2 regions of the Arthrobacter sulfonylureivorans genome follow, and region 1 is predicted to be linked to the other one. Evidence: predicted binding sites of a transcription regulator. Region 1 holds the regulator's gene; the other holds the start of a gene.
The links. Region 1 encodes HspR, which represses chaperone genes until heat shock. Its sites were predicted from a motif close to AAGTTGAGTCNNNNNGACTCAACTT; they were not measured.

Region 1 (11,324 bases):
TGGCCGGAACCGAGGGTATGCGCGGGTTGTGGCTCCGCGTTGCCAATCTGGTGGCACGGATGCCCCGGGCCACCTGGATGGTTTCGGTACTGCTGCTGGTCGCCGGGGCGATGGGTGTGCTGCAGCTGCAGGCCCACGGTGTCCCGCAGTCGGAGCTGGTCCTGGTGAAGACGGATTCGGCGGACGGGCAGGACGCCTTGGTTCGCCATTTCGACGCCGGCGCCGGCAGCCCGGCCGTCGTCGTCGCCGACAGCGGCAAGCGGGACCAGGTGCTGGAGGTGGTCCGCAGCGAGGACGGGGTCGCCTCCGCCGAGTTCTTCACCCGTGACGACCAGGTGGTGGAGCTCGACGGCCGGGTGATGATTAATGCGACGCTGCAGGATGTGCCGGACTCAGACGCGGCCGAGGCCACCGTTGCCGACCTGCGCACCGCACTGGACGCGGCCGATCCGCAGGCCTTGGTTGGCGGCGTCACGGCGGTTGCGCTGGACACGAACGTCACGGCGCAGGCCGACCTGCTGAAGATCACGCCGATGGTGCTCGGCGTCATCCTGCTCATCCTGATCTTGCTGCTGCGCTCCATCCTGGCGCCGGTGCTGTTGATCCTGTCCGTGGCGCTGTCCTACCTGACCGCGTTGGGCGTCTCCGCGCTGGTCTTCAACCATGTCTTCGGGTTCCCGGGGGCGGATGCCACGGTGCCGCTGTACGGCTTCGTCTTCCTGGTAGCGCTGGGGATCGACTACAACATCTTCCTGATGACCCGCGTGCGCGAGGAATCGCTGCGGCTGGGAACCCGGCCCGGCATTCTGCGCGGGCTGGGCTCCACTGGTGGCGTCATTACCTCGGCCGGCGTGGTGCTGGCTGCTACCTTTGCCGCCCTCGGCGTCATCCCGATTCTGTTCCTGGGCCAGCTCGCGTTCATCGTGGCCTTCGGCGTCCTGCTGGACACGGTGCTGGTGCGCTCGCTGCTGATCCCGGCGCTGTCGTACGACATCGGGCCGAACATCTGGTGGCCGTCCAAGCTCGCCCGGAAAGAGTCGCGGGAGCGCGAACTGGTGGCAGCGGGCAGTGGGCACACCGCGGACTGAGACCGGGGCGGCCGCGGGCCGCTGACGAACGGCGGGGGCGGGGGTAACCACCAGCGCCCCCGCCGTCGTCGTCTCACGGCCACCCTCTAAAGTTGAGTGGAGTACGCTCAACTTGGTTGACAAAGCCGAGGGCCTGAGTAAACTTGAGTGCAGAAGGCTCAACAGCCGCCGTTCCCTGGCGGCAGCCGTCGGTTTAGCCCCGACGGCCGGGCCGCCACAGTGAACAAGGCCGTAGCTGCGGCCGCAAAGGAAGGACACGCGTATGTCTCGTGCAGTAGGTATCGACCTCGGAACCACCAACTCCGTTGTTTCTGTTCTGGAAGGTGGCGAACCCACCGTCATTGCCAACGCCGAGGGTGGCCGCACCACTCCGTCCGTTGTCGCTTTTTCCAAGTCCGGCGAGGTGTTGGTCGGCGAGATCGCCAAGCGCCAGGCCGTGAACAACATCGAGCGCACCATTGCCTCGGTCAAGCGCCACATGGGCACCGACTGGAAGGTCGAGATCGACGGCAAGAACTACACCGCACAGGAAATCTCTGCCCGTGTGCTGCAGAAGCTCAAGCACGACGCCGAGTCCTACCTGGGTGAGAAGGTCACCGACGCGGTGATCACCGTGCCGGCGTACTTCAATGACGCCGAGCGCCAGTCCACCAAGGAAGCCGGCGAAATTGCCGGCCTGAACGTCCTGCGCATTGTCAACGAGCCGACCGCTGCCGCGCTGGCCTACGGCCTGGACAAGGGCAAGGAAGACGAACTCATCCTGGTCTTCGACCTCGGCGGCGGCACCTTCGACGTGTCCCTGCTGGAAGTCGGCAAGGACGAGGACGACTTCTCCACCATCCAGGTCCGCGCCACGTCGGGCGACAACCGCCTCGGCGGCGACGACTGGGACCAGCGCGTGGTGGACTTCCTGCTGCAGCAGGCCAAGGCCAAGGGCGCCGACCTGTCCAAGGACAAGATCGCCCTGCAGCGCCTGAAGGAAGCAGCCGAGCAGGCCAAGAAGGAACTCTCCTCCGCCTCCTCCACCAACATCTCGCTGCAGTACCTCTCGGTCACCCCGGATGGTCCGGTGCACCTGGACGAGCACCTCAGCCGTGCGAAGTTCCAGGACCTCACCAAGGACCTGCTGGACCGGACCAAGAAGCCGTTCCACGACGTGATCAAGGAAGCCGGCATCAAGGTCTCCGACATCGACCACATCGTCCTGGTGGGCGGCTCCACCCGCATGCCGGCAGTCGTTGACCTGGTCAAGGAAATGGCCGGCGGCAAGGAGCCGAACAAGGGCGTGAACCCGGACGAGGTCGTGGCCGTGGGCGCAGCCCTGCAGGCCGGCGTCCTGAAGGGCGAGCGCAAGGACGTGCTGCTGATCGACGTCACCCCGCTGTCGCTGGGCATCGAGACCAAGGGCGGCATCATGACGCACCTGATCGAGCGCAACACGGCGATCCCGACCAAGCGGTCCGAGACCTTCACGACCGCTGACGACAACCAGCCGTCCGTGGCCATCCAGGTCTTCCAGGGCGAGCGCGAGTTCACCCGCGACAACAAACCCCTGGGCACCTTCGAGCTCACCGGCATCGCCCCGGCTCCGCGGGGCGTGCCGCAGGTCGAGGTCACCTTCGACATCGACGCCAACGGCATTGTGCACGTCTCCGCCAAGGACAAGGGCACCGGCGCCGAGCAGTCGATGACCATCACCGGCGGCACCGCGCTGTCCAAGGACGACATCGACCGCATGGTCCGTGAAGCTGAAGAGCACGCCGCCGAGGACAAGAAGCGCCGCGAGGCCGCCGATGTCCGCAACTCGGCCGAGCAGCTGGCCTACTCCGTTGACAAACTGCTCGCCGACAACGACGACAAGCTGCCGGAAGCGGTCAAGACCGAGGTCAAGGCCGACGTCGACGCCCTGAAGTCAGCCCTGGAAAAGCAGGACAACGACGACGAGGTCAAGGCCGCGTTCGAGAAGCTGCAGACATCCCAGACCAAGCTCGGCGAGGCCATCTACTCGCAGGCCCAGTCCGGCGCAGCCGGTGCCGACGGCGCTCCCGCCGGTGAGGGTGCCTCCGAGGCCGGCGCCGACGAGGACATCGTCGACGCCGAAGTGGTCGACGAAGAAGACGAGAAGAAGTAACCATGGCGGAAAACGGTAACGAAGAAGAACGCCAGTCAGAGCCGGTGAACTTCCGCGACAACCGCAAGATCGATCCGGAGACCGGAAAGGTCCGCGGAGCTGCCGCCGATGCCGGCAACGGCAACGCGGACCAGGCAGCGGAAAAGACTCCCGCCGCCGGTCAGGGTGCGGACGCGGACGCGCTGGCCCAGGCTGAGGAGATCCTCAACGGGGCCGAGGTCCCGGCGGGGGAGTCCGTTGCCCAGGGCACCACGTCGCAGGAAGCAGAGGAGCTCAAGAACGACCTGCTCCGACTGCAAGCCGAGTACGTGAACTACCGCAAGCGGGTCGAACGCGACCGTGCGGTGGCCGGCGAAATGGCTGTCATCGGTGTTATGAACTCGCTGCTTCCGGTCCTCGACGACATCGACGCGGCACGCCAGCACGGCGACTTGGCCGACGGTCCGTTCGCTGCCATTGCCACCAAGCTGGACAGCGTGCTGGCGACCTACGGCCTGACCCGTATCGAGGAGACCGGCGTGGAGTTCGACCCGAACATCCACGAGGCCTTGATGCAGCAGCCCGATGCAGAGGTGGAAGTGGACTCGGTCAGCCAGATCCTGCGCCTGGGCTACAAGTCGGGCGACCGCGTGCTGCGCGCCGCCCAGGTAGTGGTGGCTGTACCGGCTGAATGACGCCCGCCAGGGTGCCATGACGGAACAGATGACGGGTTGGTTTCCGGTCCGCCGGAGGCCAACCCGTCATCGTCCGGGCCGGAAGGCCCATAGACTTTGTGAAACTGAAAGGAGGCGCCTGCATGGCTAGCCAGGACTGGGTCGAGAAAGACTTCTACAAGATCCTCGGTGTCTCCAAAGATGCGTCCGACGCCGACATCAAGAAGGCGTACCGCAAACTCGCCCGGACGCACCATCCGGACACCAACTCGGGCGACGCCGCGTCGGAGAAGAAGTTCAAGGACGTCTCCGAGGCGTACTCGGTCCTGTCCGACCCGCAGGAACGCGAGCAATACGACGCGATCCGGGCGATGGGCAGCGGCGCCCGCTTCAGCGCCGGAGGCCCGGGGGGCGCCGGTGGGCCGGGGGCCGGCGGCTTCGAGGACATTTTCGGCAACCTGTTCGGCCAGGGTGCCCGCACCCGCACCAGTTCCTCGGGAAACGTTCCGCCGGAGTTCGCCGACCTGTTCGGCGGATTCGGCGGCTACCAGCAGCAGGCGCCGCGCAAGGGTGCGGACCGCACCGCGAGCACCAGCATTTCCTTTGCCGGTTCCATCAACGGCACCACCATCGGATTGCGCGAGCCCAGCGGCGAGGTCATCGATGTGCGGATCCCCGCCGGCATTAAGGACGGGCAGAAGGTCCGCGTCCGCGGCAAGGGCCAGCCGGGTCCGGCCGGTGCAGGCGACCTGATGGTGACCGTCAACGTCAAGCCACATACCTTTTTCCAGCGTGACGGCGACAACATCCGCATCCACGTCCCGGTGACCTTCCCGGAGGCCGCGCTGGGGGCGCAGATCGAAGTGCCTACACTGGCCGGTGAACTCGTCAAGGTCAAGGTGCCGGCCGGAACGCCGTCCGGTCGGACGCTGCGCGTGAAGGGACGCGGGGTGAAGACCGCGAAGAACACCGGTGACCTGCTGGTAACCATCGACGTGGTGGTCCCGCAGAACCTTGGCAAGGAGGCAGAAGACGCGGTCAACGCCTTCGCGGCGGCGACCGCCGGATCCGATCCGCGCGGCAACCTTGCCGCCAAGGCGCGGTTGTAGCCGGTCGGAGTTTCAGCAGACCGGAAGGACCGGGCGGAAAACGCGCGCAGCGCAGGAGGGAGAGCACCGTGGGTATAGATATGAATGCGCCGATTTTCGTGATTTCGGTGGCCGCCGAACTGGCCGACATGCACCCGCAGACCCTGCGCCAGTATGACCGCCTGGGGCTGGTCTCCCCATCGCGCCAGCGGGGCAGACAGCGCCGCTACTCCCAGCAGGATGTGAACACGCTGCGCGAAGTCCAGCGGCTGTCCCAGGAAGGCGTCTCACTGGAAGGGATCAAGCGCATCCTCCAGCTGCAGAACGAGGTGGCAGCCCTGCGGGCCCAGGTCCAGGACCTGTCCGAGGAACTGATGGCCAGGCAGCGCCGCGCCGATTCCAGCCGCGTGTTCGCCGCCGGGCTTGCCGGCGACGTGGTCAGTCTGGTCCGCGGCCAGCGGCCTCGTCCGCGCAGCCAAGCGATGGTGGTTTGGCGCCCGCAGCGCTGATCCGTTCGCGTGCAGCCGCCCGTCGCGCCAGTTCCATGGCGCCGGCAATGCGGGCGGCCAGCGCTCCGCCCACCCCCGGGACGGCCAGCAGTTCCTCGACCGAGGCTTCCCGAAGCCCGGCCGGACCTCCCAGTTTCTTCAGGACCGCGTGCGCCAGTTCGACGCTGCTGGCCGTGCGCGATCCGGAGCCAACCACAAGCGCCATGACTTCGGCGTCGCGCAGTCGGCGCATTCCGAAACGCGCAAGGCGCTCGCGCGGCCGGTCTTCTTCGGGCATCTCGGCAATGCTGGTATGGCTGTCCATGGCTTCACGGTAAGACGGCGGCAGCCCTGCCAGCTATCCCGGGGCGGACGGGTGTGGACATCCGGTTCCCGAACCGCGCCTGTGGAGGCAGGCTGCTGGCGCGGCCTCTGCGAGCACGGACCGGGGAGCGCAGGCGGACGTGCCGTGGCAAGGGAACCCGCAGCTACCCTGCCCCAACTGGGCAGCTGCGGGCGGATGGTGGCGCGGATTACTTGATCATGTCTCCGTTGGGGGCGACGACGTACCAGACCTCGTTCACGTCCTGCCCGGTGGTGTCGCCGGGGGCTTTGTCCTGGGCCCAGTAGTAGATGGGCATGCCGTTGAGGGTGACTTGGTGCTTCCCATCGGGAGTGTCGATGAGCCCGACCTTGGCGGTGACTCCGTCGAGTTTCGGCTCTGTCTCAGCCAGCACAGGCGGCCACGCCGCCAAGCAATCGCCAGTGCAGGCGCTCTTGCCCGAGTCGGGAACGTCTTTGGTGAAGTAGTAGACCGTCATGCCTGCCCCGTCTACAACGATTTTGCCGAGGTTGGTGTCCGCGGTGGCCAGCGTGTCGGTAGCGCCGGCCATTTCCCCGCCGGTCTGCCCGCCCTCCGACATCTGCGGGGAAGACGATTCTGTGGCCATGCCGGATTCGCTCGCCGGCGGCGCCTGTGTCGCTGCGGGCTCTTCCGTGCCGGAGTTGCCGCCACAACCGGCCAGGACCAGCATGCCAGCGGCCAGCAGGGCGGCCCGGGCTGTCTGTGTGATTTTCATGAGGGTTCCTTTGCCGTCTCCCGGGTGCTGCCCGGAGTGCGGTGCCGCGGGGCGCGACCCGCTATTGGAAAAGACGCCGCACGCGCCCACAATGGTTCAACGCCGGGCGATCGGGATTTCCGCCACTGGCGATTTTCGGTGCGGCTGAACCGGAAGGCCGCCGCCGTCGTCGTACTGGATAGAAGAGCCGGGACGGCACCGGCGCCGCCGGTTAGCGACCGCCGTCGGTTAGCGACAGGGCGGTTCCCGGCCAGGGAGGAGGCGGCCGTGTCACTCGATGACGAGGCTGTGGCCCGTCTCTACCGCGAGCATGCCACAGCGCTGCGGCGGTTCGTGCGCGCCGCCACCTCCAACGCGGACCAAGTGGAGGACGTTGTCCAGGAAACGATCCTGCGGGTGTGGAAGCGCGGCCCGGAAACGGAGAATATGCGCGGCTACCTGTACCAGACTGCCCGGCACGTCATCATCGACGGTTACCGGCGCCGCAGCCGTAGGCCGGAGGAGACCGGATGGGGCGAGGACGAGCCCGCCATTGAAGAAGACCAGTTTGATCGACTACTGCTGCGCGTGGTCATGGAGGAAGCCCTGGCACGAATCAGTACGGACCACCGCAACATCATTTTGGCCCTGCACTACCAGCGGCTCACCGCTGCCGAGGCTGCGCAGTCGCTGGGCATTCCGCTGGGCACCGTGAAGTCGCGCGCGTTTTATGCCGCGAAGGCCCTGCGGTCGGTACTGGATGAGATGGGGGTGGGTCAGTCGTGAACACCAGCGAGGAACAGCACCAACTGCTCGGCCTCTATATCCTGGGCGGGCTGGACCGTCATGAGCGGGCGGCATTCGAAGAGCATCTGGCGGACTGCCTGGAGTGCCGGCGTGACGCGGCCGAACTGGAATCGCTGCCGGATCTGTTGGACGCGCTGCCGCGCGGCGCGGCGCTGGACTTGGAATCCCCGCCGCCGCAAGAACTCGAGGAACGCACCCGCGAACTCGTGGATGAACTGGCCCTGCGGCGCCGGAAAGAACGACGCCGGTGGACCGGGCTGGTGGCAGCCGTGGCGGGGGTGTGCCTGGTGGCCGGGGCATCGGTCGGGCCGCTGCTGGCCCAGCAGCCGCAACCGCCGTCGGATACCTACACCATGACTGCCGACGGCGGCCTGCAGGTTGAGCTGGCCCTGGTGCACAAGACCTGGGGGACGGAGATGGACGTGGCCGGGGAGAAGTTGCCCCAGGACGGCATCCTCACCCTGTGGGTGACCGGTAAGTCCGGTTACACCTACCAGGTGGCATCCTGGCAGGCCACCCCGGCCGGCCGGGCCACCCTCACCGCGTCCTGCGCCATGGACACCGACGAAATCGCCCTGGTGGAACTGCGCAACGACGCGGATGCCACGCTGGCGGCAGTGACCACCAACTGAGTCCGGCCGGGGAGCGGAGCGGATCAGTTCCTGCGGTAGGCGAGGTCGAAGATCATCCGTCCCGCGTCGTGCGCCTTCTGCTCGAAGCTGGTCATGGTCCGGCCGTCGAAGCGGGGTGCCCAGCCGCCCAGCTCGTCCATGCCTTCGCCGGTGCTGGCGTTGCCGGTGCTGACGGGGACCTTGCCCTCGCGGACCGGCGCGCCGCCGACGACCCCTTCGACACCGCTCTCCCAGACCTGGGTCAACGGGCTGTCCGCGCCGGTGCGCTCACCTTCGTGCAGGTTGCTGAAGTCCGGCGAGGCATCGACGACCCGGCGCATCTGGATGGCGTAGTCGGACCAGTCCGTGGCCAGCCGCCAGGTCCCGCCGGGCTGCAGCACCCGCGCAGCGAGCTCCACGAAGCTTTCCTGCACCAGTCGGCGCTTGTGGTGGCGGGTCTTGTGCCACGGGTCGGGGAAGAACACCCAGAGCTCGGACAGCGAAGACTCGGGCAGCATGGTGGCCAGGGCGTCCGGTGCGTTGACCTGGGCAACGCGGACGTTGGCCAGATCCCGCTGGCCGATCCGCAGCAGGGTCTGCGCCAGTCCGGGACGGTAGACCTCCAGGGCCAGGAAGTTCCGTTCCGGATCTTGTTCGGCGGCATGGCAAACGGCTTCGCCCAGGCCGGAGCCGATCTCCACCACCAGCGGCGCGGAGCGCCCGAAGGCTGCCGCCGCATCAAAGACGTAGTCCGGGTCCACGGTGGTGTCGCCGCCGTCCCGGGGGAGGTCGACGGCGAACTTCGGGGCGTATTCGTCCCAGGCCTGCTGGCGCCGGCCCTGCAGCCGCGAGCCGCGGCGCACAAAGCTGACCGGCTGGGCGAGGTGGATGGGCGGCGTGAGGCGCGCACCGTCGTCGTACGCGGAAGAATCAGGGGTGGGGGAGTTGCTGGTCATCCCTACCAGCGTATCGCCAGTGCGGGTGCGGCCCGGCCGTGCTGTTAGACTGGGGGTACTCGAAAACGCAATAGACGCGTTTTCCTGCGTCGATGAACGCTTTCATTTGCACCGCCGCTTTTCCGTCAGATGACGTGACCGGGCTGATCCGGGGCGGTTGGCACTGTCTGATTTTTCTTCGGCGACCCTGGGCTAACCTGCCGCGGGGACACTGACCGGAAGATATTCGCACTTTATTATGACTACTTTTGCTGCCCTTGGCGTGCCCAAGCCCCTCGTTTCGAAGCTCGCCGCCGATGGCATTGAGGCCCCCTTCCCCATCCAGACCGAGACGCTGCCCGATACGCTGGCCGGCCGTGACGTGCTGGGCCGCGGCCGCACCGGATCCGGCAAGACCCTGGCCTTCGCGCTGCCGATGGTGGCACGGTTGGCCGAGCGCGAAGCCGCCCATTTCCGCAAGCCGGGACGCCCGCTGGGCCTGGTGCTGGCGCCGACCCGCGAGTTGGCCACGCAGCTTAACAACACCATTGAACCGTTGGCCGTCGAGCTGGGCCTGAACACCACCGTGATCTACGGCGGCGTTTCGCAGCAGCGGCAGGAAAAGGCGCTGCGCGCCGGCGTCGACATTGTGATTGCCTGCCCCGGCCGGCTTGAAGACCTGATGAAGCAGAAGATCATCACGCTGGAATCGGTGGAAATCACCGTCCTGGACGAGGCAGACCACATGGCCGACCTGGGCTTCCTGCCCGTGGTGAAGAAGCTGCTGGACACCACACCGACCGGCGGCCAGCGCATGCTGTTCTCCGCCACGCTGGACAACGGCGTGGACAAGCTGGTGCAGCGTTACCTGTCCAGCCCGCTGACCCACTCCGTGGACGACCCGCAGGCCGCGGTCACCACGATGGAACACCACGTGCTGGTGACCCGCGATGCTTCGGAAAAGAAGCAGGTGCTCAACAAGCTCGCCGCCGGCACCGGCCGACGCGTGCTGTTCACCCGCACCAAGCACCACGCCCGCAAGCTGGCCAAGGCCCTCACGGCTGCCGGCATCCCGGCGGTGGACCTGCACGGCAACCTGTCGCAGAACGCCCGTGACCGCAACCTGGCCGAGTTCTCCACCGGCAGCGTGCGCGTGCTGGTGGCCACCGACGTGGCGGCCCGCGGCGTGCACGTGGACGAGGTGGAACTGGTGATCCACGTGGACCCGCCCACCGAGCACAAGGCGTACCTGCACCGCTCCGGCCGGACCGCCCGCGCCGGTTCCGACGGCACCGTGGTGACCTTGGCGCTGCCGGAACAGCGTCTCGAAGTCGGCAAACTGATGAAGGCCGCCGGCGTGGACGTGGCCTTCGAGAACGTCACCGCCTCCTCCGAACTGCTGGCGAACCTGGTGGGCGAGGTCGCCGTACCGGTGGATCCGCAGTTGCGGGCCCAGCAGCAGGCATCGAAGCAGCCCCAGCGCGGCGGCGGTACCTCTACCGGCGCCAACGCCCAGCGCAAGCGTGCCCTGCGAACCGGCAGTGGCCGCAGCGGCGGAGGCTCCCGCAGTGGCGGAGGAGCCCGCACCGGCGAAGGAGCCCGCGCCGGCGAAGCCCGCCAGCAGGCCGGCGCCGCGCGTGGCGGTCGGTCCGAGGGCGGCCAGCGCCAGTCCTCGCGCGGCGAGAACCGTGGTGGCCGCTCACAGGACGTTGCGGCCCCCAGCCATGGCAGCCACCGGAGCGCCACCGGCAACTCGGGCTCCGGCGGGCGCCAGGGCCAGGCCGCAGCAGGTAGCCGCGCCGGCTCGGGTGCACGCTCCGGCGGTGCCGGTCGCACGGGCGGCGCCCAGCGCGCCGCCGGCGGTTCGCAGCGTTCTGCCGGCGGCACCCGTCCGGTGTACCGCTCCGAAACACCGGCTGCCGAGCGTCCGGCACGGCGTGGACCGCGCCGCGCAACGGCTCCGGCGTCGCAGGAGAAGCGCCGGACCAGCTAGCCAAGCCGGCTAGCCAGGCCGGGGCCCGGCTCCGGACCCATCCGCACTAACGAAGGCCGCAGGGCTGACCCTCCATTTGGAAGGGCTACCCCGCGGCCTTCGTGCTGCCCGCGGCCCTGGCTGCACGGTGCCTTCGCTGCCGGGTGCCTTCGCTGCCGCAGGCGGGGTGATCCGTGGCCAGATGCATCGTCGTCGTCCATATCAGGGGGTGTGCGGGGTGATCTCGGCGAGGACCCCCGTCCTAACGACGAGGGCAGGGGCCGTGGAGGATGATCTCGGCGCCTAGCCCTGACCTGGGCGATGGATGGGCGCCCCACACGCGGCCACGCCCGCTTTCCGATCGTTGGAGGGCAGGGCCTTGCAGCTCAGGGGTTATTCAGGGGCGCCCCGCATAGCGGTCGGCGGCAGCAGCAGTCAGAATAGTGGGATGAAGGCCCTTCTGAACATTATCTGGCTGCTCTTCGGCGGCATC
Region 2 (11,324 bases), 1.2 Mb from region 1:
CGCTGCACGCTGATGACATGGCGGACGCCTATTGGCGCGTGCTGGATCAAGGTGCCCGCGGTGCCTTCAATGTGGCCGCCGAGCCCGTCCTGACGCCCGGGCTGGTCGCTGCCCTGTTCGGCGCCCGCCGCTGGCTGCCCGTCCCCGTACCGCTGGTCAGATTGCTGGTGGGTGCGGCGTGGTCGGCCCGGCTGCTGGCCAGCGACCCGGGATGGGTGGACATGGCCCGCGCCGCGCCGGTGATGGACACCACCCGCGCGAGGACAGAACTGGGGTGGAACCCGCGGGTTGATTCGGTCTCGGCGATCCGAGAGGTGCTCCACGGCATGGCGGCTGCGGGAGGCGTTCCGGAATCACCGGCCATGCGCCCGCGGAGCCGCTGCACCCGTGCGGAACCGAGGACCGGCGCGTAGTCTGAGCCCCAGGGTGCCGCGCGCGGAACGCGGTGTCCGGTCCGCTCCCCAGAACGACACACTCGAGAAGGAGGATGTGATGGACCAGAACGAAAATTCCCGCCCGGAACAGCCGGACGATCTGGAAGGCGAAGCCCAGCCCGCTGGCGCAGGCGAGAACGACGTCCATGAGGCGCACATCCCGGTCCACGGCGACGAAAAGCTGGCCGACGATCTGGCCAAGAAAGCCTACGGCGACAAGGACCACGATGGCGAAGCCGATACTCCCAACGCGCCGTTCCCCTAGGACCCCCAGGCAACACCTCCATCACCCACCGTATGAAAGGAGCACCCTGTGAAAGGGAAAATCATGTTCGGCGCCGGTCTGGCCCTTGGATTCGTCCTGGGCTCAAAGTCGGGGCGGTCGGCTTACGATTCGCTGAAGACCAAGAGTCAAGAGTTATGGCACAACCCAACCGTGCAGGACAAGGTTCACGAGGCAACGGACGCGGTCAAGGACAAGGCCCCGGGAGTCGCTGAGCAACTCACCGAGGCGGCCAAGAAGGCCGGATCCGCGGCGGCCTCCAAGTTGCCCGGAAAGCATGGGAAGGACGACGTCGGAACCACCGTCACCGACACCGTCTCGGACCCTGCCCTCAACGACCAAACGGGACAGGACTGGACGGACGAGGGCGGCGCCATGCCGGGCCGGCCGGCCACCGGCGGCAGCGACGACCTGCGTCCGCCCGGACCCGGAGTCTGACAGCTCGGACCGCAACCAGCGGGCCCGAGCCGGACTAAACCAGCAACTGATGGAAGGCGGAGCATGACCGAAAGCAACCAGGACAGAGAGCCTCACGGCCAAAAGGACCCTGCGGCGGATGCGGGCGACCCCGGAGATGGGACGTCAGATGAGACGTCGCCAACCGACTCCGCGTCGAAGTCTGGGGACAAAGAGGACATGAATGCACCGCCTGGGCCGGCTGAAGAGAAGGACCGGAAGACGCCGGACGACCGCGGCCTGACCACGGACACCAGTCCCAGCGATTAACCCGCGCCGGCCGGGCGGCGACAACGGTCTGTAGCCAACCTGTTGTCGCCGCCGCCGAGTGGCGGGCTGGACGGGCCGAATGGCGGGCTGGACGGGCGCCACGGTCGGTTCGCACGGCCTGGCGCACGCGTCTCGGTCGGCTGTCGGCGCCTTTAAACCTTTCAAACATCTTTGCGCGTCCGCCTCCGCCCACCCGCCCATCTCCCGCCCGCCCCATCTCCGGACGCAGTAACGCCCCAGTAACGCTGGCAGGACTAAACCGATGCCACGCTCCGTTAGCGGAGGGACCCCTCGTGCAGCGAGGGCTCGGAACTGCTGATAGAAGCGTGAGCCGTGGCCCAGAACATTCTCATCCTTCTTGACGGCGCCGGCTGCCATCTCGGTGCAGCGGGCGGCAGCGATGGATAGAGCCCGGTGTTTGAGTACAAGCTGACACCGCATTTGTCGGTCTCGTTTCAGCGCTACCGTTACCCCGACCACGGTATTGTTTACGCCACCCCTGCCAGTCTGGGTACCTTGCCGTTCTGTGCCGGTTCCGAGGGCCTGACGGTGCCTTCCCCGGACGGAGAAGCCATCTGGATCGGCTTGCTGACCCGGATGGTCTCCAGCGAACCTCTTCTCGTGGGGATGCTGGCCACCAGAGCCGACGGGCAACGCCTGGACGCAGTGGGCGGCGGGGCTGCCGAAGGGACAACGCCCTTGGCTTGGCTCCGGGTGCCGGAGATGCGGCAGCTGCTGGGCATTTCCCATCACGACGACGGCTGGTGGGCGCTGGCCCGCGAAGCGCCCTTAGTCGGGGCGCCATCCTGCGTTTCCGTGACGCTGTTGTCACGGCCAGAGCGCCCCCGGCATGCCGCCGCAGTTGTCTTGCCCATCCAACTAACCGACCCCGCCGCGTTCGAAAGCATCTGCCACACCCGCGTACCGCCGCTGCGGCAAGACTCCACCTACGGCAGCTGATGTCTATGCCTTAACCACCGGAAGCTCTGCCCACTCGGTGGTGTAGCGCGGCGAGGAGAATTCGCGTTTCATGGACCACGCGGCCGGCGCCGCCAGCCCGCCTTGGCCGAGCCCGATGGCGGCTTCTCCGAATTTCGATCGGACGGCACCGAGCAAGTCGCCGATGTTCCGCTGGTCCAAGTCGCTGACGAACGGGTCGAAGGCCTCCTGGCCGGCCGCCGGTTCGAGCCCGGACAGCAGCACTCCTGCCCGGACATAGTGGGCGCCGGGAATGAGGCAGCCGCGCATGGCAGCCACCGCGGCCTTGGTCAGTTGGATCGGATCCTGCGTGGGCGCCGGAAGGTGGACACTGGCGGCGGGAAACGACGCTTCCCCGCCGGCGAACCTGCTGGTCCCCGCCGTCACCGTCAGCACCGAGGCGCGCAGTCCCTCGGCAGCCATCCGGGCGGCGCCGCGCTGGGCGTAAACGGCCATCACCTGATCCATCTCCTCCAGCGCGGTGACCGGTGTGGAGAAGCTGCGCGAGAACATGATCTGCTGCTTGTCGGCCCGTTCCTCGGTGTGCGGGATACAGGCCGTGCCATTCAGTTCCAGCACCGTCCGCTGCAGCACCACGGAGAACTTCTTGCGGATCACCTGTGGGTCCGCGGCCTTCAAATCGGCGATCGACTCGATGCCGATGGCGTTCAGCCGCTTCCCGGTCCGCCCACCCACGCCCCACAGCCCGGTGACGGGAACACGCGACTGGATCCATTCGATGTCCGGCGCCGGCATAGAACCCAGCGAGCAGACGCCGGCCATCTGTGGATTCCGTTTGGCTACGTGGTTGGCGAACTTTGCCAGCGTCTTGGTCCGGGCTACGCCGACGGAGACCGGAACGCCCACCTGTTGGACCACGGCGGCCCGGATCCGGGCCGCCGTCTCCCGCAGCTGCGGCTCATCCCCGGGCAGGCCCAGGAACGACTCGTCGATCGAGTAGACCTCCTGCCAGGCTCCGAACCGGCCCAGCACTTCCATCACCCGGGCGCTGAGGTCGCCGTACAGCTCGTAATTGCTGGATTTTGCCACCAGTCCCCAGGCCTTGGCGCGTGGCGCCACCTGGAACCACGGCGTGCCGGTCTTCAACCCCAGCTGCTTGGCTTCCTCGGAGCGCGCGACCACGCAGCCGTCATTGTTGGACAGGACAACGACGGGGCGTCCCTCAAGCGACGGGTCGAACACCCGCTCACAGGAGACATAGAAGTTGTTGACGTCCACCAGCGCGATCCGTTCACGGAGCTGCGTCGGCGCTGCGGCGGGTCCTTCGCTAAACATGGTGCAGGCAGCGCGTGGCCACGCCCCAAATGCTCAGGTCGCCGAGCTCGCCCACCTCGGTCGGGACACCGCCGTCGTCCGTCTGCAGGCGCACACCGCCGGCGGCCAGATGCAGGCGGCGCACCACCAGCTCCCCGTCCAGCACGGCGATCACCACCGAGCCATCGCGCGGCTCCAGCGCGCGGTCCACGATCAGCTCATCGCCGTCGCAGATTCCGGCCGATGCCATCGAGTTACCGGCCACGCGCATCACGAAGGTACTGGTACGGTCCCGGATCAGGTGCCGGTTCAGGTCGAGGCCGCCGTGGAAATAGTCCCGCGCCGGTGAGGGAAAGCCGCGGGCGTCTTCGGGCGTCCCGTCACCCAGCTCCGGGCCGGCCGACGCGCCGGAGGGGCGCTCCAGACCGAACATGACAAGCCCCCATCTTCGAACAGATCTTCGAAGATCAGACTATCACCCCGGGATCTTCGAAAGCCTTGGGACTAGCTCGGCGGACGTGGACCTCGACCGGCTGCACGGCTCTCTCGGGAGGCGCCAATCGCGGACCATAGCATTCCGCTTCTTCTAGGGGCTTCTGCCCGTCCTCTCGCAGATCCCCCTCAGATTCGCCCGACGATGCCGAGGGCTGCTACCCGGCTGGGGATGGTGGTGAACAACGGGATGACAATCCCCCGCCCTTCTGAGGAAGCAGTCAGTCACGCGGCGCTTTGGATGATGCTCTGCACGTGCTTGGTGCTCAAACGGACGCTGATCGGAAGTTCAGCCCAGTACTCTGCCTCATTGGCCAGTTCGTCGAGAAGGCGCTGGATTTCCTCCGCGCTCATTCCCGCCTTGTGCCCGTCGACAATCACCCTGCCGAGGGCCTGGGCGGCGTCGTCAAAAGTCATATAGGCGTCTCTGATGCCTTCCATGGCTTGCTCGCGCAGATACGCCTCCAGTCGTGGCCCTCCCTCCCGAAACAACCGTTCAAGTTCTTCGCGCCGCTTCTCGAACGCTTCCCTGCTGTCCGTCATGAACCGCTCCTCGACTCCTGATACTGGGAAAAGCAAAGCTACGCTCCACGTCGGCCTGCTGCCGGCGCTATCCCCCTGTGTAGGCATTGTTTTCTGCATGCATCGTCAATGTGAGTCGACTCGACTCAACTTTTCCCGGCTTGTGGAATAATCTTCGGCATGAAGCGTTAACATGAGTCGAAGGCACTCAAGTCCACAGGAGGATCATCAATGCCACTGTTCTTCGGACCCACGTCCGGCAACGGATCATTCGACGAGTTCCTGGTCCGCTACCTGCAGGGCCAGCGTGCGGCGCAGTCCCGCCGCACGGTCGACCTCACCCGGCTGCTCAGCCGCCGCACCCAGGAAGTGCTGGCCCAGGCCGCCGCATTTGCCGCTGGACTCGGCCACACGGAAGTGGATGCGCTGCACATTCTGCGCGTGATGGCCGAACAGGAACCGACTGCCGGCCAGATCAAGCTCGCCGGCGCCGATCCGCGGGACATCGTCCGCGCCGCCGAGCAACGCCTGCCGGAAAAGGCCGAGCCCATCGGCGAGGCGCCGTCCCTGACCCCCTCGGCCCAGCGTGCCCTGCTGGATGCGCACCAGGTGGCCCGGGCGTTTGGCTCCACCTACATTGACCCGGAGCATCTGTTCGCCGCGTTCGTGCTGAACCAGGAAACCGCGGCTGGCCAAATCCTGGCCGGCACCGGCGTCACCCCGCAGGCGCTGCAGCAGGCCAACGCGGCGGAGGCGGCCCAGGCCCACCCGGGCGGCGGCGCCGCAACCCGGCAGGAACAAAACCCCAACTCCGCCACACCCATGCTGGACCAGTTCGGCCTTGACCTGACCGCCCGGGCCCGCGAGAACCAGTTGGACCCGGTGATCGGCCGCGCCGACGAGATCGCGCAAACCATCGAGATCCTGGCCCGCCGAACCAAGAACAACCCGGTCCTGATCGGCGAGGCCGGCGTCGGCAAGACCGCCATCGTGGAAGGGCTGGCCCAAGCGATCGTGGACGGCGATGTTCCGGAGCAGTTGCGCGGCAAGCGCGTGGTGTCGCTGGACCTGCCCGGCATGCTGGCCGGCACCAAATACCGCGGCGACTTCGAGGAACGGCTGACAAAGACCATGGAAGAGATCAGTGCCGCCAGCAGCGAACTGATCGTCTTCATCGACGAACTGCACACCGTGGTCGGCGCCGGCGGAGGCGGCGAGGGCGGCATGGACGCCGGCAACATCCTCAAGCCCCGACTGGCCCGCGGCGAGCTGCACCTGGTCGGCGCCACCACGCTGGGCGAATACCGCAAGGTGGAAAAGGATCCGGCCCTGGAGCGCCGGTTCCAGCCGGTGATGGTGGGCGAACCCTCGATCGAGGACGCCGTGCAGATCCTGGCCGGGCTGAAGGACCGCTACGAAGAGCACCACCAGGTGACCTATACCGACGGAGCCATCCGCGCCGCCGTCGAGATGTCCTCGCGCTACATCACCGACCGCTTCCTGCCGGACAAGGCGATCGACCTGATCGACCAGGCCGGCGCCCGGCTGAGCCTGCGCCGCGGCCCCCGCGTGGACGTGGAGGCGCTGCGCGGACAGCTGGCGGAGCTCGAGTCAGCCAAGAACGCCGCCGTTGCGGAGGAACGCTACGAGGATGCCTCCTCGCTGCGCGATGACATCGAGGAACTGAAGGCCAAGATCGATTCCGCAGCCGAGCCAGCCACCAACGCTACGGAGGACAACGACGGCGGCGCGCGCCTCGGCGTCGTACCCTCCGATGTGGTCGGCGAGGCGGAGATTGCCGAAATCATTGCCCGCGCCACCGGCATTCCGGCCGCCCGGCTGAGCCAGGGCGACCGGCAGCGACTGGCCCGCCTGGAGGAGGACCTGCACGCCCGGGTGATCGGGCAGGACGACGCGGTGACCGCCATCGCCAAGTCGGTACGGCGCAACCGCACCGGCATGGGCGACGAGGGCCGGCCCGTCGGCAGCTTCCTGTTCCTGGGTCCCACCGGGGTGGGCAAAACCGAGCTGGCCAAGGCGCTGGCGGAGTCGCTGTTTGGTGACGAGAACACCATGGTGCGCTTCGACATGAGCGAGTACGGGGAGCGCCACACCGTCTCGCGGCTGGTCGGCGCCCCTCCGGGCTACGTCGGCTACGGCGAGGCCGGCCAGCTGACCGAGCGGGTCCGCCGGCACCCGTACTCGGTGGTGCTGCTGGATGAGGTGGAGAAGGCGCACCCGGACGTGTTCAACCTGCTGCTGCAGGTGCTCGACGACGGACGCCTCACCGATGGGCAGGGCCGCACCGTTGACTTCCGCAACACCGTGGTGATCATGACCTCGAATCTCGGGTCGGAATTCCTGGCCAGCAAGGGCGGGGCGCTGGGCTTCACGTCCAATAACGGCGTGGACGGTTTCGCCTCCGAGCAGGACCTGCGCGCCCGGGTGATGGGCCGGCTGCGCGAGGCCATGCGGCCGGAGTTCCTCAACCGGATCGACGAGATTGTGCTGTTCCGCAAGCTGGAGAAGGAGCAGCTGCGCTCCATTGTGCGGCTGCAGCTGCGCCGGTCCGAGGCCCGTCTGGCCGCCCAGGGCATCTCGCTGGCCGTGGACGAGGACGCGGTGGACTGGATCGCCGAGGCCGGCTACGAACCGGAATACGGCGCCCGGCCGCTGCGTCGCGTGATCCAGCGCGAGCTGGACGACCGGATTGCCGACCTGCTGGTGGCCGAGGCTGTGGCCGAGGGCGGCCGGATCCGCGTGACCCCGGGAGAGGACGGACTCCGGGTGACGGCCGACAGCATGGCCGCCGTGGCATAACGGCGCCAACCACGCCAACGGCAATGGGCGGGGCACTCCACTCAAGGGGTGCCCCGCCCTCTGCCGTTGTGTGCGTCGGCTACGCCGCCCCTGCATCGATGCCACCGACCGGCTCCGGCAGATGGGCGGCGAGGCCATCGAGGATCAGGTCCAGCCCGAAGTCGAACTCGTCGCCAAAATCGTAACCGGGCTGCAGAACGTGCTGCATCGCAAACTCGCGCAGATGTGGATAGTCCCCCGTGCTGAACATTTCCACCATCGGTCCGGCGACTTCCGCTAAGCTGTCCGGCCCGTCGAACGGCAACGACGCCTCCTGCAGGGCCGAGCCATAAACGTAGGCGTCAAGCAGGGCGTAGGTATGCGCGGCCAAGGAAAGGGAAAAACCGGCCGCACGGAGGGTACCGAGGACCGCGTCATGGTGGCGGAGGTTCGCCGGCCCCGGCACCGTCCGGGATTCCATTAGGGCAATCGCCCACGGATGGCGGCGCAGTACCAGACGGGCGGATGTTGCCCGCCGCTTCAGCTCTGCCTTCCACTGGCCGCCCGGTACCGGCAGCTCGATCTCGTTGAAGACGGCATCCACGATGCCATCAAGGATCTCGTCCTTGTTGCGCACGTAGTGGTAGAGGGACATCGGCTTGGTCCCCAAGGACTTGGCCAGCGAGCGGATGGTCAGCCCGGCAAGGCCGCCCCCATCGGCAATGGCCATGGCGGACTGCACTACGCGTTCGCGGCTGAGCGGAAGACGTTCTGTGGGGGAAGCAGCGGATTTTTCATTCATTGTTCCGGCGACTATAGCATTCTCGTACTTTGTACGATACCTTCGTACAAAGTACGACTCAGTCAGCAGTCCCAGTGTCCAAAACCTCGAGAAGGATGCCTCCATGGAACCGAAAGAAACCCCCGCTCCTGCAGGACAGACGCCTCCGGCGGAGGGCAGCGCCGCCTCCCCGGGACAAACCATGCGCGCCATTGTGCAGTACCAGTACGGCTTGGCCGACGCACTGCATCTGGCCACCGTGCCGGTGCCGGACATCACCGACGACCAGGTGCTCATCGAGGTCCGCGCAGCCGGTTTGGATCGCGGGGCATGGCACATGGCCACCGGCCTGCCCTACCCGGTCCGCGTAGTGTCGGGCTGGCGCACCCCCAAGAATCCGATACTCGGCCTTGATGTGGCGGGAACTGTAGCCGCGGTAGGCGCTGCCGTCACGCGGTTTGCCGTCGGAGATGAGGTCTTCGGCTACGGCAAGGGCTCCTTCGCGGAATTCGCGGTGGCCGCGGAGAAAATGCTGGCGCTGAAGCCGGCCGCTCTGAGCTTCGAGCAGGCGGCCGCGGTGCCGGTATCCGGCACCACCGCCCTGCAGGCCCTGCGCGACGCAGGCAAACTCAAGGCGGGCCAGCAGGTGCTGATTACCGGGGCCTCCGGGGGCGTGGGTACCTACGCCGTGCAGATCGCCACCGCCATGGGCGCGAACGTCACCGGCGAGTGCAGTGCCGCCAAGGCGGATCTGGTGCGGGGGCTCGGCGCCGAAACCGTCATCGACTATACCCGCGAGGACTTCGCCGCCGGCGGACGCCGCTACGACCTGATCGTCGACGTGGCAGGCAACCCGTCCTTGAAGCGCCTGCGCCGAGCACTGGCCCCGGGCGGCACGGTGGTCATTGTCGGCGGCGAAGACGGCGACCGCTGGACCGGTGGCCTGTTCAGGCCGATCGCTGGCATGCTCCTGTCTCTGTTCAGCCGGCAGCGTTTTGTCATGTTTATGGCACGCGAGAACGCCACGGAATTCGAGCGGTTGAGTGAAATGATCGTCGCGGGCGAGGTGTCACCCAGCATCGACCGGACCTATCCGCTGGAGCAGATGCCGGAAGCAATCACCTGCCTGGATGCCGGAGAAATCCGGGGCAAAGCCGTCATCACCGTCTAGCCTTTTGGCAGGCTTCATCACTGGACCAGCAAATAAAAGGCAGCGCCGGCTCCGACACACAACGCCAAACAGTGGCGCACACCATAGCCGGGGTCCCAGACTGGGAGCGTCACCCGTTTCGGCTGCACCGCGAAGGAGCCACGGCTATGCCCAACAATGCCCATCTGCGACTCAGATCCGTCCTCGAGATCCTGGCCGAAGCGGCCTCCAACGGCACCCGCCCCGATGCCCGCGAGGTGATTAGCGAAGCGTTGCGCCGTGTACCGCCGACCGCCTACGAACAGGAACTGCTCAGCGGCGGAGTGCCGCGCGGCTTCAAGAACCTGACGACGGCGACCGCCCGGCTGGTGAAGGCGGGCTGGATGTCCAAGGGCCGCGGCGGATGGGCTGTCACCGAAGACGGGCTGCGGGCCGTCGCCGCTTTCTCCAGCCCGTCCGAACTGGCAGAAGCTCTCGATGCGGGAATCCCGCTGCCCGACGCGCCGGCACGGGCGGAGGATGCAAAGAGTGCCGCCGCGCCGGAAGCGCCGGCCCAGGTGGCGGAAGCACCCGCCCCGGTGACGGATCCCAAACGCCCCAGCGGCCAGCCGGAATCCGTGGCCGTAGTCGGCGACTTCGGTGTCCTGCTCGGCGCTGACCGGGACTGGGATCCGGCCGCCAATGCGGTGCAGATGAGTTTCGATCCGGCCGACGGGCTGTGGCTGTTGGACGGCGAGCTGCCTGCCGGGCGCTACGCCTTCAAGTTCGCGCTCAACGGTTCGTGGGAGGAGAACTACGGGGCCTACGGACTCCTCGACGGAGCCAACCACGAGTTCCAGCACGACGGCGGTGCGGTCACCATCGCGTATGACCACAGCAGCCGCGATCTGGCCCCGGCGTCCCAGCTGGCTCCTGCCTGAGGCTGGTCCGCCGCGGCGGGGCATCCTGCCCAGGCTGTTGTGTTCAATCTTCAATTCTGCACACAACAACACACGTGAAGGCCCGGCCGGGAAGACTGGGGATCTACCCGGCCGGCTTCGTGCTGCGGAATGCGAATCCCACTATGCACGCTCGAGGTCAAGGACTCGAACCTGATCGTCGGCGTCCCGGTTGAGGCCGCCGAAAAAGTGTGCCCGAGGACCGTCTTCGACAACCCTTGACTGGTTCGTTACCCAACTGTCACGATGTCTCACATGGCGCAGGGCTGCGCATCATGCGCAACTACTTCAGGTCCGGCTGGCGCCAGAACCTCGAAGGAGGAAGCATCCATGTCGGAAATTCTCGATTCGGGCTCAGCCCCGTTCAACGGCACCGATTCACGCGTTAACCCCCACCCGGCCGTCACGCTTTATACCCGGCTGCGCAAGTCCCCGTACTTTTGGAAGTCGCGGGAGCACGGCGTCGCGGCCTACAGCGTCTACAACCACACCTACCATCCGCGCCATTACGGCGACCCGGTCGGCGAGTACTGGTCGTTGCTGAACGACGTCACCCTCTGGGACGTCGGCGTGGAGCGGCAGCTGCAGATCAGCGGCCCGCAGGCGTTCGATTTCACCAACATGCTGACCCCCCGTGACCTGACCAAGTGCGCGGTGGGCCAGTGCAAATACGCCTTCATCACCGCGGCCGACGGCGGAATCATCAACGACCCGATCATCCTGCGCGTGGAGGAGAACAAGTTCTGGCTGTCGCTGGCGGACAGCGACGTTCACCTCTGGGCCATGGGCCTGGCGCACGCCGGCGGCTGGGACGTCACGGTGGAAGAAGTGGACGTGGCACCCGTCCAGGTCCAGGGCCCCAAAGCCAAGGGTCTGATGTCCGACCTGTTCGGCCCGCAGATCTTGGACATGCCGTACTACTACATGCAGCACCACACCCTGAACG

Region 2: MNQ99_RS16705 (ATP-dependent Clp protease ATP-binding subunit) is a predicted target of HspR. The motif match lies at 4,839-4,863, and genes of this name have one in related genera.

The regions. Positions count from the first base shown of each region.
Region 1 is NZ_CP093326.1:809,486-820,809, forward strand. Features, by position in the region: gene MNQ99_RS03930 (MMPL family transporter) at 1-1,088, shown strand, start outside; gene dnaK (molecular chaperone DnaK) at 1,351-3,219, shown strand; gene MNQ99_RS03940 (nucleotide exchange factor GrpE) at 3,222-3,893, shown strand; gene MNQ99_RS03945 (DnaJ C-terminal domain-containing protein) at 4,016-4,981, shown strand; gene MNQ99_RS03950 (heat shock protein transcriptional repressor HspR) at 5,062-5,469, shown strand; gene MNQ99_RS03955 (UPF0758 domain-containing protein) at 5,399-5,773, opposite strand; gene MNQ99_RS03960 (COG4315 family predicted lipoprotein) at 5,982-6,527, opposite strand; gene MNQ99_RS03965 (sigma-70 family RNA polymerase sigma factor) at 6,795-7,292, shown strand; gene MNQ99_RS03970 (anti-sigma factor family protein) at 7,289-7,945, shown strand; gene trmB (tRNA (guanosine(46)-N7)-methyltransferase TrmB) at 7,969-8,880, opposite strand; gene MNQ99_RS03980 (DEAD/DEAH box helicase) at 9,119-10,852, shown strand; gene MNQ99_RS03985 (YccF domain-containing protein) at 11,280-11,324, shown strand, end outside.
Region 2 is NZ_CP093326.1:3,619,953-3,631,276, forward strand. Features, by position in the region: gene MNQ99_RS16670 (NAD-dependent epimerase/dehydratase family protein) at 1-413, shown strand, start outside; gene MNQ99_RS16675 (hypothetical protein) at 493-699, shown strand; gene MNQ99_RS16680 (hypothetical protein) at 748-1,155, shown strand; gene MNQ99_RS16685 (hypothetical protein) at 1,858-2,403, shown strand; gene MNQ99_RS16690 (Y-family DNA polymerase) at 2,407-3,717, opposite strand; gene MNQ99_RS16695 (LexA family protein) at 3,710-4,129, opposite strand; gene MNQ99_RS16700 (hypothetical protein) at 4,414-4,731, opposite strand; gene MNQ99_RS16705 (ATP-dependent Clp protease ATP-binding subunit) at 4,942-7,530, shown strand; gene MNQ99_RS16710 (TetR/AcrR family transcriptional regulator) at 7,610-8,311, opposite strand; gene MNQ99_RS16715 (NAD(P)-dependent alcohol dehydrogenase) at 8,415-9,461, shown strand; gene MNQ99_RS16720 (pullulanase X25 domain-containing protein) at 9,608-10,360, shown strand; gene MNQ99_RS16725 (glycine cleavage T C-terminal barrel domain-containing protein) at 10,709-11,324, shown strand, end outside.